4 regions of the Dietzia sp. NPDC055340 genome follow, and region 3 is predicted to be linked to each of the others. Evidence: predicted binding sites of a transcription regulator. Region 3 holds the regulator's gene; each other region holds the start of a gene.
What was found. Region 3 encodes LexA, which represses DNA repair genes until DNA is damaged. Its sites were predicted from a motif close to CGAACANNTGTTCG; they were not measured.
Positions count from the first base shown of each region.

Region 1: ACWIFB_RS02440 (DUF222 domain-containing protein) is a predicted target of LexA. The motif match lies at 1,598-1,611, and genes of this name have one in related genera.
Region 2: ACWIFB_RS05340 (DUF222 domain-containing protein) is a predicted target of LexA. The motif match lies at 1,657-1,670, and genes of this name have one in related genera.
Region 4: ACWIFB_RS01360 (DUF222 domain-containing protein) is a predicted target of LexA. The motif match lies at 1,441-1,454, and genes of this name have one in related genera.

Region 1 is NZ_JBSHML010000003.1:32,283-35,734, forward strand. Features, by position in the region: gene htpG (molecular chaperone HtpG) at 1-1,151, opposite strand, end outside; gene ACWIFB_RS02440 (DUF222 domain-containing protein) at 1,616-3,214, shown strand; gene ACWIFB_RS02445 (VOC family protein) at 3,329-3,452, shown strand, end outside.
Region 2 is NZ_JBSHML010000005.1:174,239-177,690, reverse strand. Features, by position in the region: gene ACWIFB_RS05345 (nuclease-related domain-containing protein) at 1-73, shown strand, start outside; gene ACWIFB_RS05340 (DUF222 domain-containing protein) at 99-1,586, opposite strand; gene ACWIFB_RS05335 (3-deoxy-7-phosphoheptulonate synthase) at 1,986-3,059, shown strand; gene ACWIFB_RS05330 (isoprenyl transferase) at 3,119-3,452, shown strand, end outside.
Region 3 is NZ_JBSHML010000023.1:3,489-6,940, reverse strand. Features, by position in the region: gene hrpA (ATP-dependent RNA helicase HrpA) at 1-131, shown strand, start outside; gene nrdR (transcriptional regulator NrdR) at 141-596, opposite strand; gene lexA (transcriptional repressor LexA) at 1,430-2,098, shown strand; gene hflX (GTPase HflX) at 2,153-3,452, opposite strand, start outside.
Region 4 is NZ_JBSHML010000002.1:37,249-40,700, reverse strand. Features, by position in the region: gene ACWIFB_RS01360 (DUF222 domain-containing protein) at 1-1,401, opposite strand, end outside; gene ACWIFB_RS01355 (hypothetical protein) at 1,619-2,200, shown strand; gene ACWIFB_RS01350 (hypothetical protein) at 2,371-2,865, shown strand; gene ACWIFB_RS01345 (MmcQ/YjbR family DNA-binding protein) at 2,927-3,313, opposite strand; gene ACWIFB_RS01340 (GNAT family N-acetyltransferase) at 3,317-3,452, opposite strand, start outside.

The DNA.
Region 1 (3,452 bases), on a different contig from region 3:
TTGCGGATCGCGCGGATCTGGCGGTCCTGCTGCAGGATCTCGCGGGAGACGTTCAGCGAGAGATCCTGGGCGTCGACGATGCCCTTGACGAAGCGCAGGAACGGCGGAACCAGCTCCTCACAGTCGTCCATGATGAACACCCGACGCACGTAGAGCTGCACACCCCGCTTGACGTCCGGCGAGAACAGATCGAACGGCACCTGCGAGGGAAGGAACAGCAGCGCCTGGTACTCGAACGTGCCCTCCGCCTTGAGCGTAATGGTCTCGAGCGGCTCGTCCCACGCGTGCGAGATATGGCGGTAGAACTCCGCGTACTCCTCGTCCGAGACCTCGGACTTGGGGCGCGTCCAGAGCGCCTTCTGCGAGTTCAGCGTGACGGTCTCGGTGATGGAGTTCTCGGCCGAGGGATCGTTGGCCTCGTCGTGGTCCCCCGTATCGCCCTCCGGCTCCGGCGCGGGACGCTCCACCTCCATCCGGATCGGCCACGCGATGAAGTCGGAGTACGTCCGGACGACACGCCGCAGCGTGTTCTCGTCGGCGTAATCAGGCAGCGCGGCGTCCCCACCGGCAGGCTTGAGCTGCAGGATCACCGACGTGCCCTGGGGCGCGTCCGCGTCCTCCTCGATCGTGTACGTGTCCTCGCCACTGGAGACCCAGCGCGTGCCAGCCGACTCCCCGGCCTTGCGGGTGACGAGCGTGACCGAGTCCGCGACCATGAACGTCGAGTAGAAGCCGATGCCGAACTGACCGATCAGGTCGGCGGTGGCCTGCTCCGAGATCTCGCCCGATTCCTGCGCCGCCCGCGCGGCCGACAGCGCCTCACGCATCTGCCCGGTACCCGACTTGGCGAGCGTGCCGATGAGGTCCACGACCTCCTCACGGGACATACCGATGCCGTTGTCCCTGATCACGAGGCTGCGGGCCTGCTCGTCCGGGATGAGCTCGATGTGCAGATCGGACGTGTCCACGCCCAGCGTCGAGTCCTGCAGCGCCGCCAACCGCAGCTTGTCCAGCGCGTCGGACGAGTTGGAGATGACCTCGCGCAGGAACGTGTCCGGATTGGAATAGATCGAGTGGATCATCAGATCCAGCAACTGTCGGGTCTCCGCCTGGAATTCCCTGGTCTCGGCATTCCCGGTGTGCTGACTCATCGCGACATCCATTCCCTTCCGCGCGTAAATGCGCCCCTGTTTTCGGCCACTGCACGTCCCTTGCGGCCGTGGTCTGACGAGGACAACCTATCCGGCCGGTCCGACATTCCCGGGTGGGCGGTCCTCGTCGTCATCCCCGCCCCGGCCTCCCACCCAGGCCCCACCGCCCACCTGCGGTGCCCTGCGCGATGCCTGCAGGGCACCGCAGGTCAGAGGCCATTTCGAGCGGCTCCGCTGCTGACGATCGTCCCGCGCCGCGCGCCAACCACCGCGCACCAACCACCGCCCGCCGACCGCGCCAGCGGAGCCCGCCCGCGCCACGTCGCCGCACCGCCCTGACCTGCGGTGCCCTGCTCGACATGTTCAGGGCACCACAGGTCAGGGGGACCGAGCGCGCGTGGCCACACCGGGGGCGACGACGACACCATCGCAACCGTGTCGTACCTCGAACATACTGTCGATCCATGACCGCTACCCAGACCTCCTCCCGCACCGATTCCCCGTTCCCCGGCCCGCTGCCCGGCGGGCACTTCGAGACCCCGCCCGGCTTCACCACCACGACCGGCCCGGCGGCCGATGTGCTGGTCCCCGAGGCCTACGCCAGGTGGGACCCCGGGCAGCGCCGCGGCTACCTCGCCAGACGACTGGTCAACGCGGCCGAGGGCGGCACCCTGCTCTACGCCTATGACTGCGTCCGGACGGCGCGCGAACGGGATGAAGTCCGCGACCCGTGGGAGACGGCGGCCACCATGATCGGGGCGTCCATGTCGATGTCGCGGCACGGGGCGGCGCGGCTCATCTCCACCGCCGTGGAACTCATCGACCGGCTGCCGCGGACGGCGGCCCTGTTGCTGACCGGGTGGATCGGGTTGCTCGCGGCGCACACCATCGCCGAGGAGACCGCGCTCGTCGCCGACGAGATGATGCCCGAGATCGACCGCCGGATCTGCGAGGGGCTCGCCCCCACCCGGCGGCGCACCCACCCACCCCGGCTCGGACCGCTGCGGAAGATGCTGACCAAGACCATCAACAAATACGACCCGGTAGGCGCGGATGCCCGCGCTGAACAGGCGCGACGCGGGGTGGACGTGGAGATGGTCCCGCTCGGGAACGACCGCGGGATGCTCAGCGCCACGCTCAAAGCGGAGGACGCGATCGAGATCTTCCAGCGCCTGGAAGGCCTCGTGCGCAGCGCCGATCCGGATGATCCGCGCACTGCCGGGCAACTCCGCGCCGCCGGACTGCTCGCGATGAGCCGCGGCTGGACCTGCCTGCCCGATCCCGACGGCGAACATCCCGCCGACCCCGCCGCGCAGGACGCCGCGAGACGAGTCGTGATCCACGCGTACGACGACGGCAGCGCCGACAATCGCGGGCTCAGTCTCTACGGGTACGGACCGATCACCCGGCACACGGCGGATCAGCTGGACCGCAGCGCCCGGCGCAGGCTCGACGAGCTCGCGCACCTCGCCGACCCGCACAGCGACTCCGCAGGCCGGTACCGCCCGTCGGAGGCGCTGGCCCGGTTCTGTCGCGGAAGGGACGGGACCTGCGTGTTCCCCGGATGCCAGACCCTGGCCGAGCATGCGGACCTGGACCACATCATCCCGTTCGACCACGACGATCCGGCCCGGGGCGGTCGCACGACGAGTGACGATCTGGGCTGCCTGTGCCGGACCCATCACCGGCTCAAGACCGACGGCGTGTGGGCGTATTACCGCGACGTCGACGGGTCGTACGTGTGGCTCCACGGGCCCAACCACCCCGAGCCCGACCGTGGCACCCGCGTCATTACGGGCCCGACCGGATCCCTGGCGCACCTCTCCGCCCCGCGGCATCCCGACAGCAGCCGGCGCCAGATGGCCGCCGCCGAATCCGGGCGCACCGGCGGGCGGGGCGCGGATGACGGGCGCAGGCGCCGTCCGCACCTCGCGGACCGGCGTCGGGCGGACCGTCGGATCCGCCGCGAACGGGCTGAACAGCGCCTGGCGGACCGGTCGAGGCAGGTGACGCCGGTGACGCCGGTGATGCCGGTGATGCCGGACGACGAGCCACCATTCTGAGCCGCGAAACCGAGGCTGCATAACCGTTGCCGACGACAGCTCCGCGGATTAGCGTCCCTGTGGAGGAGACGCCACACGACGCCCCCTGACCCCTACCCAGCGAAAGGTGCCGTCATGGCCCTGACCACCAGTCCCTACCTCTCGTTCCCGGGTAACGCCGGCGAGGCGTTTCCGTACTACCAGGAACTCTTCGGCGGAGAGCTCGAGGTGCAGACCTACGACGCGATGCCGTCACTGG
Region 2 (3,452 bases), on a different contig from region 3:
CCGGCGAATGGGGCTGCGAGAGATCGATGCGATCCATGAGGTGGCCGGGCGTTCGGACACGTGGCAGCGCTGAGCATGCCGAGCGGGTGGGTGTGCGCTCAAGCGGAGCGGGGATCGCCGCCGACGTCCTCGTGGGAGGGTGGCGCGCCATACGAGGGGTTCCGGCGGTATTGCCGGTCGGCTCCCGGGGGATTGGTGACGTGGTTGTCCTCGGCGATGAGGTGTGCGACGTGTTCTCGCCATTGGTGTTCGAGTATCTGGTCGCGGGCGCGGGCGAGTGGGCCACCGGGGAGCGTTCGGTACTCGTGTCCGGAGCCTGTGATGATGATCAGCTCGCCGAGTGGGCCCGGTCGGTAGGCGTTGTGACCGAATGTCTTCTCGCGATGGTGCTTGCGGCACAGGCAGAGCAGGTTCCACTCGGCTGTCGGGCCGCCTAGGGCGGGGTTCAACTGGTCGAACGCCAGAATATGGTCGACGTCGCAGTCTTTCGCATCGACAGTGCAACCCGGGTGCCGGCAGGTGCCGTCACGAAGACGGATGCGCTCGGCGAGCGCCGCACTGATGACATACTTCAGGCCCGCGTCGGGAGAGTCGAGCGCGCCGGGGGCGGGGTCGACCACCTCGAAGCGCACCTTCGAGTCGCCGCCCGCTAGCAGCTGCTCGCACAGCCAGTCGAAGCTGGCGTACGCGCCTCGGACGAACTCGACCTGGTTGGGTAGGCCCTGCGCACGACCGTCGATGACGCAGATGCGGACCGGCGAGTCGGTGGCCCACGGGCTGCCGGTCGTCTCGTCGCCGAGCGGGTCACACACATCATTCGTGGTGGGGTCGCCGAGCGCGCACAGCGCGTCCGCTCGAAGCTGGTCCCGGGTACGCGGGTGGAGGGCATCCAGTGCGGCCTGGGCGGCCGAGTCGATCCGACGGCGGAGCTTCTCGGCATCAGCTGCGGGCAGATTCGCCCACATGGTGGTCATGCCGTTGGGCCCCGGGCGGAAACGGACTTTGCGCTGTTCATAAGCGGCGGCGACCGCGTCTTCGCGAGATCCTGGGTCATGTTTGGTCACCGCCGCATCGACAATCGCATCCAGGGCGGTGCGGCTGGGTCTGCTGCCGCCGTCGAGTGCCCGGCCCAGCATGCGGACTACGTCGGATTCCACGGAACGCACGATCCGGTCGGGCACTTCGGCCAGTCGGCATGCGGTGTCGATGGCGAGCTGCTCGGGGAACAGGCCGTGGGAGACGGAGTCGCGGAGAAGTCGAAGGCGAGTGTGGAGCTGTATGCCGGCGGAAACGAGCCGGGCAGCGTGCCAGCTGGTCAGGCACATTGCGGCGGACAACTCGTTCCTGGCGCGGTCGGCGGGTTCCAGTCGGGCGAACGCCGGACGTGCCGCGGTCTTCTCGGCTTCGTCGGTTCTGCGGAAGGCCTCGACAAGGCGGAAAGCGGCCTCCAGGCGCGTGGCCCCGGCGAGGTTCTGTGCCTTCGTGGCGTGTCGGGCGGCGTCGCTCACCGCATCGGGATCGAGCTCGTCGACGGGGTCCAGGACCGCGCGGAGCGGGCCGGTGGACCCAGGCCTCGTCATGGCCATGCTCACCGCCTCCTCGTCGGTCGAACCGCGACATCGAACGTATGAACTAGTCTACGGGGGAGGAATAGTTAGATCAAGTGTTCGAGCCACTGTTCTCTGGCCCCTGTGATGTCCGCCGGGGCGCGGCCGCCCCGCCGCCGCCCCGATGGGAGGTTCTGTTATGGTGGCCCGCATGTCGAACGCTCGCGCCTATTGGCGCTTTATGTGGGCTCCGGGTGGAGCCCGCGCCGCGAGCGCACGCGTCCTCTAGAAGGGACGTCGACACCCGGAGCCCAGAGGCGGTGACCAGCATGGTCGCCGCCTCCCGCCATTTCAGACAGGCGGCCCGGGTGTCGACGAGGGCATCGTCAGATCACGGCACCCGGCCCGCCACCACCGAGATACCAGGAGCGCACCGCCGTGACCATCACCGCCGAGAATCCCACCCAGACCGCTGACCGACGGGTCCTGTCGTACTCGCCGCTGCCGACCCCCACCGAGATCCTCGGTGAGATGCCGCTGGGTGCGGCCCGCGAGGCGCTCGTCGAGCGCAGCCGCGGCGATGTGGCCGATGTGCTGGCCGGCCGCGATGACCGCCTGCTCGTGGTGGTTGGCCCCTGCTCGGTTCATGACACCGAGGCCGCGCTCGACTACGCCAGGCGCCTCGCCGCCCTGAGTGAGGAGCTCGCCGAGGACCTGCTGATCGTCATGCGCGTCTACTTCGAGAAGCCGCGCACCACCGTCGGCTGGAAGGGTCTCATCAACGACCCGGCGCTGGACGGCAGCTACGACATCCCGCGTGGCCTGCGTACCGCGCGCAAGCTGTTGCTCGACGTGCTCGACCTGGGACTTCCCGTCGGCACCGAGTTCCTCGAGCCGACCAGCCCGCAGTACATCGCGGACGCCGTCTCCTGGGGCGCGATCGGCGCACGCACGACCGAGAGCCAGGTGCACCGCCAGCTCGTGTCGGGGCTGTCCATGCCGGTCGGCTTCAAGAACGGCACCGACGGTGAGGTGCAGGTCGCAGTGGACGGCTGCCGGTCGTCGGCGTCGCGGCACGTGTTCTTCGGCACCGACGCGGAGGGGCGCGCGTCCGTGGTCGAGACCGCCGGCAACAACGACTGTCACGTGATCCTGCGCGGCGGCACCGGTGGCCCGAATCACGACGCCGAGTCGGTGGCCGCCGCCGTGGCATCGGTCGCGAAGGTCGGGCTCCCGGGTCTGGTCATGGTCGATGCGAGCCACGCCAACTCCGGCAAGTCCCATGTGCGCCAGGCCGAGGTCGTCGGCGAGCTCGCCGATCGGATCGCCGGTGGCGAGCACGGCATCTCCGGTCTCATGGTGGAGAGCTTCATCGAGCCCGGGGCCCAGTCGGTGGAGGCCGCCGAGTTGGTGTACGGCCAGTCCGTCACCGACGCCTGCATCGGCTGGGACACCACTGCCGACAGCCTGCGCACACTCGCCGAAGCGGTGCGAAAGGGTCGCCGCGGATGATCCGATGGTGGTCGAGGCGGCGCTCGGTCGAGGGGGCACCGCGCGGTACTCTGTCCCGCGTGGACGCCTCCTCACCCCTGTACACGTTCTACGAGTCGCGCCTGCGCGCCTCGCTGGACGAGTCGAGGCTGCCCCGCCACATCGCCGTGATGGCGGACGGAAACCGGCGCTGGGCACGCGAGGCCGGATTCACCGATGTGAGTCATGGCTATCGCGCCGGTGCCACCAAGATCGCGGAGTTGCTCGGCTGGTGCGACGAGCTCGGCGTGGACGTGGCCACGATCTACCTTCTCAGCACCGAGAACCTGGGCCGCGACGCCGCCGAGCTCGAGGAACTGCTCCAGGTCATCGCCGATGTCGTCGACGAGATCACCGGGCCCGACCGCAACTGGG
Region 3 (3,452 bases):
ACCTGCGGTGGATGCTGGCGGAATACCGGGTCGGGCTGTTCGCGCAGTCGCTCGGTACGGCCCAGTCGGTATCGCCGGAGCGGATCGACAAGGCTGTCCGTACCGCACTGTCCCAGAAGTCCTCGCGTTGAGCCGGCCGGCTACCGAGTGTCGCGGCGCTCTTTGAGAGCGATGATCTCTCGTTCGAAATCGTCCGCCGAACTGAACTGCTTGTATACGGAGGCGAACCTCAGATACGCGACTTCGTCCAAGTCCTGCAGCGGCCCCAGGATGGCGAGTCCGATCTCGTGCGCAGGGACCTCGGAGGCGCCTCGTGCGCGGACCGCGTCCTCGACCTGCTGCGCGAGCCTGCGGAGTGCGGCTTCCTCCACAGACCTCCCCTGGCATGCACGGCGCACGCCTCTGACCACTTTGTCGCGGCTGAAGGACTCGGTCACTCCATTGCGTTTGAGGACCGTCAGCAGAGGCGTCTCGAGAGTGGTGAACCTGTGCCCGCATTCCGAACACTCGCGACGGCGTCTGATCGCCTGCCCCTCGTCGACGGACCGGGAATCGATCACCCGGGAGTCCTCGTTGTGGCACGTCGGGCAGTACATTCCCGTTCCGCCCTTCATTGACCGGATCTCACGCCCTCAGGTGAACTGCTCACCGGGACGGAGACGGACCATGTGCCGTCTCTACTCCAGTCTAAGAGGCCGACCACCCGATCACGCGTAGGCGGGCCCGCCGAGGAAGGCCAGCGCCAGGAGCATCGCGATCCCGAAAAGGACTCCACAGACGACCAGCGCCCACGTCGGCACGTCATCCACCACTCCCACTGGCGCCGTCGCCGGCGCCTGCACGTTGCACGCGCGCACAGACCCCGCCGATCGGACCACGATCCGACGACCGGGCACGACCGGGGCAGCAGAAGTCGAACGACCGCTCGCCGGCGATCGGTCGAATGCCACACCCCGGCGCTGCACTGACTTGCGTGCCGATACCGGCCGCGCGCGATCCGTGCTCACAGCCCCACCGGCACGTCGGCCCTTCGAACGGACCACCGGCCGGGTGCGTGAGGCGCCGGACGGCAGAGCCGACGCCGGCCGCCCGCCCCGGCCCCCCGAGTCCCGGACCGGGACGACGCCGTGTTCCCCTGCGCAGACCTCGGTCCAGCTCCGCGTGAGGTGCGCGTGCGACTGAAGCTCCTGAACGGACATGGCCACTCCCTACTCGACAGACTGTGCGACACGGAATCGCACGCTTGTGTGTGTTGCCCGAAACACCTGTTCGAACTCGAACACTGCCTAGAGTTGTATCACGCGACTCCGACAGAGTCACCACCCGAGCGCGAATTTCTTCGAACAGGTGTGTGGCGCTTCGTTCCCGGCCCGTCTAGGGTGTAGACAAAGAGAGACGTCGAACATCCATTCGCCGAAGGGACATCGCGATGCCGAAACCGGACTTCGAGGCGCTCACGCCTCGTCAGAAGAGCGTGCTGCTACATATCCACGACACGGTGAAAGACCGTGGATATCCGCCCAGCATCCGGGAGATCGGCGATGCGGTGGGACTGCAGTCCACCTCCTCCGTCGCGCATCAGCTCCGGACCCTCGAGAAGAAGGGCTTTCTGACCCGGGATCCCCACAAGCCGCGGGCGGTCGACGTGCATGGCGTCCCGGGCCAGAAGTCGCGGGGTCGGCGCGCACCCACCCCGCCTCAGGGGCGCCCGTCCGGGGCAACGGAAGCGGTCTATGTTCCCGTGCTGGGGCGCATCGCCGCCGGGGGGCCGATTCTGGCTGAACAGGCGGTCGACGAAGTGTTCCCGCTACCTGCGGACCTGGTGGGGTCGGGGGAGTTGTTCATGCTCAAGGTGGTCGGCGAGTCGATGATCGACGCCGCGATCTGTGACGGCGACTATGTGGTGGTCCGTCAGCAGAACGTGGCCGACAACGGCGAGATCGTGGCCGCGATGATCGACGGGGAGGCCACGGTCAAGACCTTCCGTAAGGACGAGACGGGCGTCTGGCTACTTCCCCATAATCCCGCGTTCAGCCCCATTCCCGGCGAGCATGCGACGGTGCTCGGCAAGGTTGTCACGGTCTTCCGCAAGATGTGACGTTCACGAGAAGTCCCCAGTCCGGCCCGCGCCGCCTGCTCCCGGAACCCGGGCTCAGGCGGCGCCGCCGTGTGTGCCGTCGGCCAGGAACTCGGACACCTCGCCGGCCACCGACTGGGGCAGCCGCACCGTGATCCTCGTGCCCTCCTGCGTGTGCGCCTCAGCGAGAACCGCGCCCTCCGCGTGCACCCGGGAGATCACCTCACCCCGCCGGTAGGGCACGAGTAGCGTGACCTCAGTGTCACCGGAGGCAATGATGTCCATGATCGCCTCGAGGAGCTCGTCCATCCCCTCCCCCGTCGCGGCGGACACGAACACGCCGTCCGGAACCGCGTGATGCAGCTCGGTCAGCACCAACGGGTCTGCCGCATCGATCTTGTTGATCACGACCAACTCACGGGGCCGCTCGGCGCCCTGCTCCTCGACGACGTCGTTGATCACCCTGCGCACCGCTTCGATCTGGTGCAGCGGCATCGGATCCGAGCCATCGACCACGTGCAGGAGCAGTTCCGAATCGACGACCTCTTCCAGAGTCGATCGGAATGCCTCAACGAGTTGCGTGGGAAGGTGTCGGACGAAGCCCACGGTGTCGGTGAACACGACCGTTCGCCCGTCCGGGAGATCTGCACGCCGGGTCGTGGGGTCCAGGGTGGCGAACAGCGCGTTCTGAACGAGCACCCCGGCTCCGGTGATCCGGTTCAGGAGACTCGATTTACCGGCGTTCGTGTACCCGGCGATCGCGATCGACGGCACCGGGGTGGCACGACGGCGGTGACGCTTGGTGTCGCGAGCCTGCTTCATACCCTTGATCTCGCGTCGCAGCTTCGCCATCCGCTCACGGATCCGGCGGCGGTCGGTTTCGATCTTGGTCTCGCCGGGACCGCGCAGGCCCACCCCACCGTTGCTGCCGGCGCGGCCGCCTGCCTGCCGGGAGAGCGACTCGCCCCAACCCCGCAGCCTGGGAAGCATGTACTCCATCTGGGCCAGCGAGACCTGCGCCTTGCCTTCGCGGCTCGTGGCGTGCTGGGCGAAGATATCCAGGATCAGTGCGGTCCGGTCGATGACCTTGACGTTCACGGCTTTCTCCAGCGAGATCAGCTGGCCCGGGGTCAGCTCACCGTCACAGATTACCGTATCCGCGCCGGTGGCGGCGATCACATCCTTGAGCACGCTCACCTTGCCGGACCCGATGTACGTCGACGCATCGGGCTTGTCCCGGCGCTGGATCAGCGCGTCGCACACCTCGGACCCGGCGGTCTCCGCGAGTTGGGCGAGCTCGGCCATCGCCGCGTCGGCCTGGGCGGACGAGCCCTCGGTCCACACCCCGACGAGCACGACCCGCTCCAGTCGGAGT
Region 4 (3,452 bases), on a different contig from region 3:
TTTGAACCGGTGATGCCGGCGGCACAGGCAGGCCATGTTCGATTCGACTGTCTGTCCACCTTGGGTGGGGTCGGCGTGGTTGAACGGCACGACATGGTCCAGATCACAGGCTTCGGCCGGGACGGTGCATCCGGGGTGGCGGCAGGTGCCATCCCGGAGGCGGATCTGCTTGGCCAGGGCTGCGGAGGGCCGGTACCGCAGCGCAGCGTCTCGGTCGTCCGCGGCGCCGAGGGTGGGATCGATTCGGTGCAGGCTGGCGCCGTCGCTGCAGGCGAGCATGTCCAGCAGGGACTGCAGGGCGGCTTCGCCGGTGCGGGCGAACTCCACCCGGGTGTGGTCTGCCCAGCGGCTGGCATTCGCGCCGGTGGGGGCGATGACGGTGATCTTGGGCCGCAGCATCACCCCACCGGAAGCCGGTCCGTCCGGTGTGCCCGAGCCCGACGTGTCCGGCGTGCCGGAGCCGCGCGAGGTGCCGGGCGCTGCGGGGTTGGTGGTGTCGGCGGGTGTGGTGGTGTCGCCGCAGATCAGGGACATCAGGGCATCGGCGCGGCGTTGGGCCAGGCTGTAGGGCGCATCTGCAGCCCCGGGGCTGGTGTCGGTGTCGGTGTCGGCGCCGGTGTCGGGTCCGCTAGCGGTGGAGGGGCCGGTGGCGGGCTCGCTGGCAGTGGCTGCGGTGTCTTCTTCGGTGGCGCGGTCGGCGGCGACTTTCTGTTCGAGTGCTTCGGCCAGGACGGCGGCCTCGTCGGCGTGCAGGAGGGCGTGGAGGGTGGACATGCCGTCGCGGCCGGGGCTGATGCTGGCGCCGCGGTCGCGGCCGGCGTCTTTTTTGCGGGCCCGGACCGCGTTCGGATCGCGTGTGGAGATGATCTCGTCGGCCCGGTTGCGGATGGCTTTCATGCCGGGTCGTCTGCCGGCTTCGATGGCGGCCAGGTAGTCATCGACCACGTCCTGTTGGATCTGGTGCAGCAGTGCGGGGTCGACGAATTCCATCTGCCCGGCCAGGGCTTTGGCTGTGGCCTCATCTAGTCGTCCCTGGGTCATCGCGGTGAGGATCGCCGGGTAGCGAAGGTGCAGGTCGGCGGCGAAGGAGATCATCGTCCCGGCTTTGTAGGTGGAGATCGCCAGCACCCGCACCAGGTGGGTGATCGCGACATCGGCGGCATCGAGGATCGAGTATCCGGGCCGGGGATCGTCGGGGTCGGTACCGCAGCCCGGGTAGTCCAGGCATTCGGTCATCAACTGGTGCGCTGCCGACAGTCGGTGCGCCGCCGCACGGTTCTCGGCCTCCCACCCCGCACGCGCAGCATCGGCGGCAACCGAGATCGCCGCCGCAGCGGCAGATGCGGCCGGACCGGTGGGCGAAGTCGGCGGGCCCGCCTTGTCGTCGTCATCCCTCTCCATCAGCCCCCACCTCCATCCCATCCCGCTTCGCACCTACGTCGAATGTGTGTTCTAGTCTACGCCCCTCGCTCGTGCTGTGCAATGGTTATTTGGAGTCCGTGTGGGGGCTGAGTTCGGCTGTATGGGTAACGGTCAGCTGGTGCTGAGGTATATGTGGTGGGCCTAATATTTTGCGAGCCGGGGCGGACGTCCCGAATTCCCACAACGGAGGCAGTCCATGTCCCAGTCCATGTCCAAGACCACCGCTTATGTCGGCGCACTCGCCGCCGCGCTGCTCGTCGCCTCGGCGGGAACCGCGGGTGCACAGAGCTCCGAGTTGATCGGGTCGGCGACCGGATCGGTGTCCGGGTCCGATTCCGGGTTGGAATCGGGGTCGCTGGGATCACTGATGGGCTCGTCCGACATGGACGGTGACTACCTGGGCTCGGTCGGTGAGATGGCTCCGGCGTCGGTGACCGGCTCGCTTCCCGGCTACGCGACCGGCGTCCTCGGTTCCACGGCCACTCTCACGTGCAACGTCGGATCCGCCGCGACCGCTGCCGCCGGGCTGGCCGGCGTGCCGCTGCCGATCCCGATCAGTGGTATCTGCTCGGTCGTCAACCCGTTGGCGAAGTCGGGAGATGCCCTCATGGGTGGCGACACCCAGGGATCGGTCGACGCGGTGATCGGGGGCGTCCCGGTCGTCGGCACCTCGGTCACGAAGCACGTGGACACCTCCTCGGTGACCGAGCAGGTAGAGGAGATCGTGGGTGACCGTCTCGGGTCCCTCGCGGAGACCTCGCTGTCACCGCAGAACTGACTCAACGAAAGTCGTATCGGCAGCCGCCGGGCCCGTTTGGCCCGGCGGCCGTCCGGCTATCTCAAAACAGTAAAACACTGTTCATTGTGACGGGGTCTGATTAGGGTTGGTCCAGGTCAGGTGCGGTCCACACCTTGGGTCGCACAGAATGTTCCACCTGGAGGTCGACCATGTTCAGATCCACCGCGGTTGTAGGAGCCATAGCAGCGGGCCTACTCGCGCTGTCCAGCGCGCCAGCACACGCCCAGCTCTCTTCGGATGTCCCAGACGACTACCTGGGCTCGATGGGTGAGGTTCTCCCGGGATCGGTGACCGGATCGCTGCCGGGCTACGCCACCGGGCCGGTCGGCTCCGTCGCCACCGCGGTCTGCAACGCCGGTAGCGTCGCCGGCCTCGCGGGAGTCGGCGTGCCGGGAAGCGTCCAGCCCGTCTGTATGGTCGGGCCGGCGATCGGCGAGTCGATCGACCACTTCATGAACGGTGACCACCAGGGGTCCGTGGAGACCATGATCAGCGGAGTGCCGTACGTCGGCAGCCTCCTGGCGGAGGTGGTGCCCACCGATTCGGCGGTCGACGCCGTGGGGACCGCGGCGAACCAGGGGTCCGGCGGCACGACGGGGCAGCTCTCGTTCGACTCGATCTCCTCCCAGCTGCCCGGTAGCTAGGGGCGCCGCGGGGCGGGCTCGGTCAGAAAACGTGACGCGATCGGGTGTTCCCGAGTCGCGTCTAGCGCTGGCCCCGGCCGAAGGCGTGCGGCTCAACCGGCTGCTTCGCCCGGGGTAGAGCCGCCACGACCAGTCGGTAGGACTCGGTCACGAGTTCGGACACCTCGTCGGCTGTCAGGGACCCGCCCGGACGCAGCGAGATCCAATGCCGCTTGTTCATGTGATAACCGGGCGTGATGTCGGCGTGGGCCTCGCGCAGCGCCATGCTGTCCGACGGTAGCGCCTTGAGGGTGACGATCGGTTCACCGCGGTGGTCAACCAGGAACAGGAAGATCTTCCCGGCGACCTTGTACACCTCGTATTCGGACCCGAACGGGAACTCCAACGTGGAGGCGGGTAGCTCGCGTGCCCGCTCCGCCGCCCGACGCTGGAGTTCCTGTCCGTTCATGGCCTAGGAGGTTACGGCACCCAACCGGGCCAACGGGTTGTCGAGATGCCCCGCGAACTGGAGTGAGCCCGCCTGGTCGGTGAGGTCGACCATCTGTCGGGTGTTGCGTAGCTGCAGCCGGTTGAGGCACGAGTGCTCG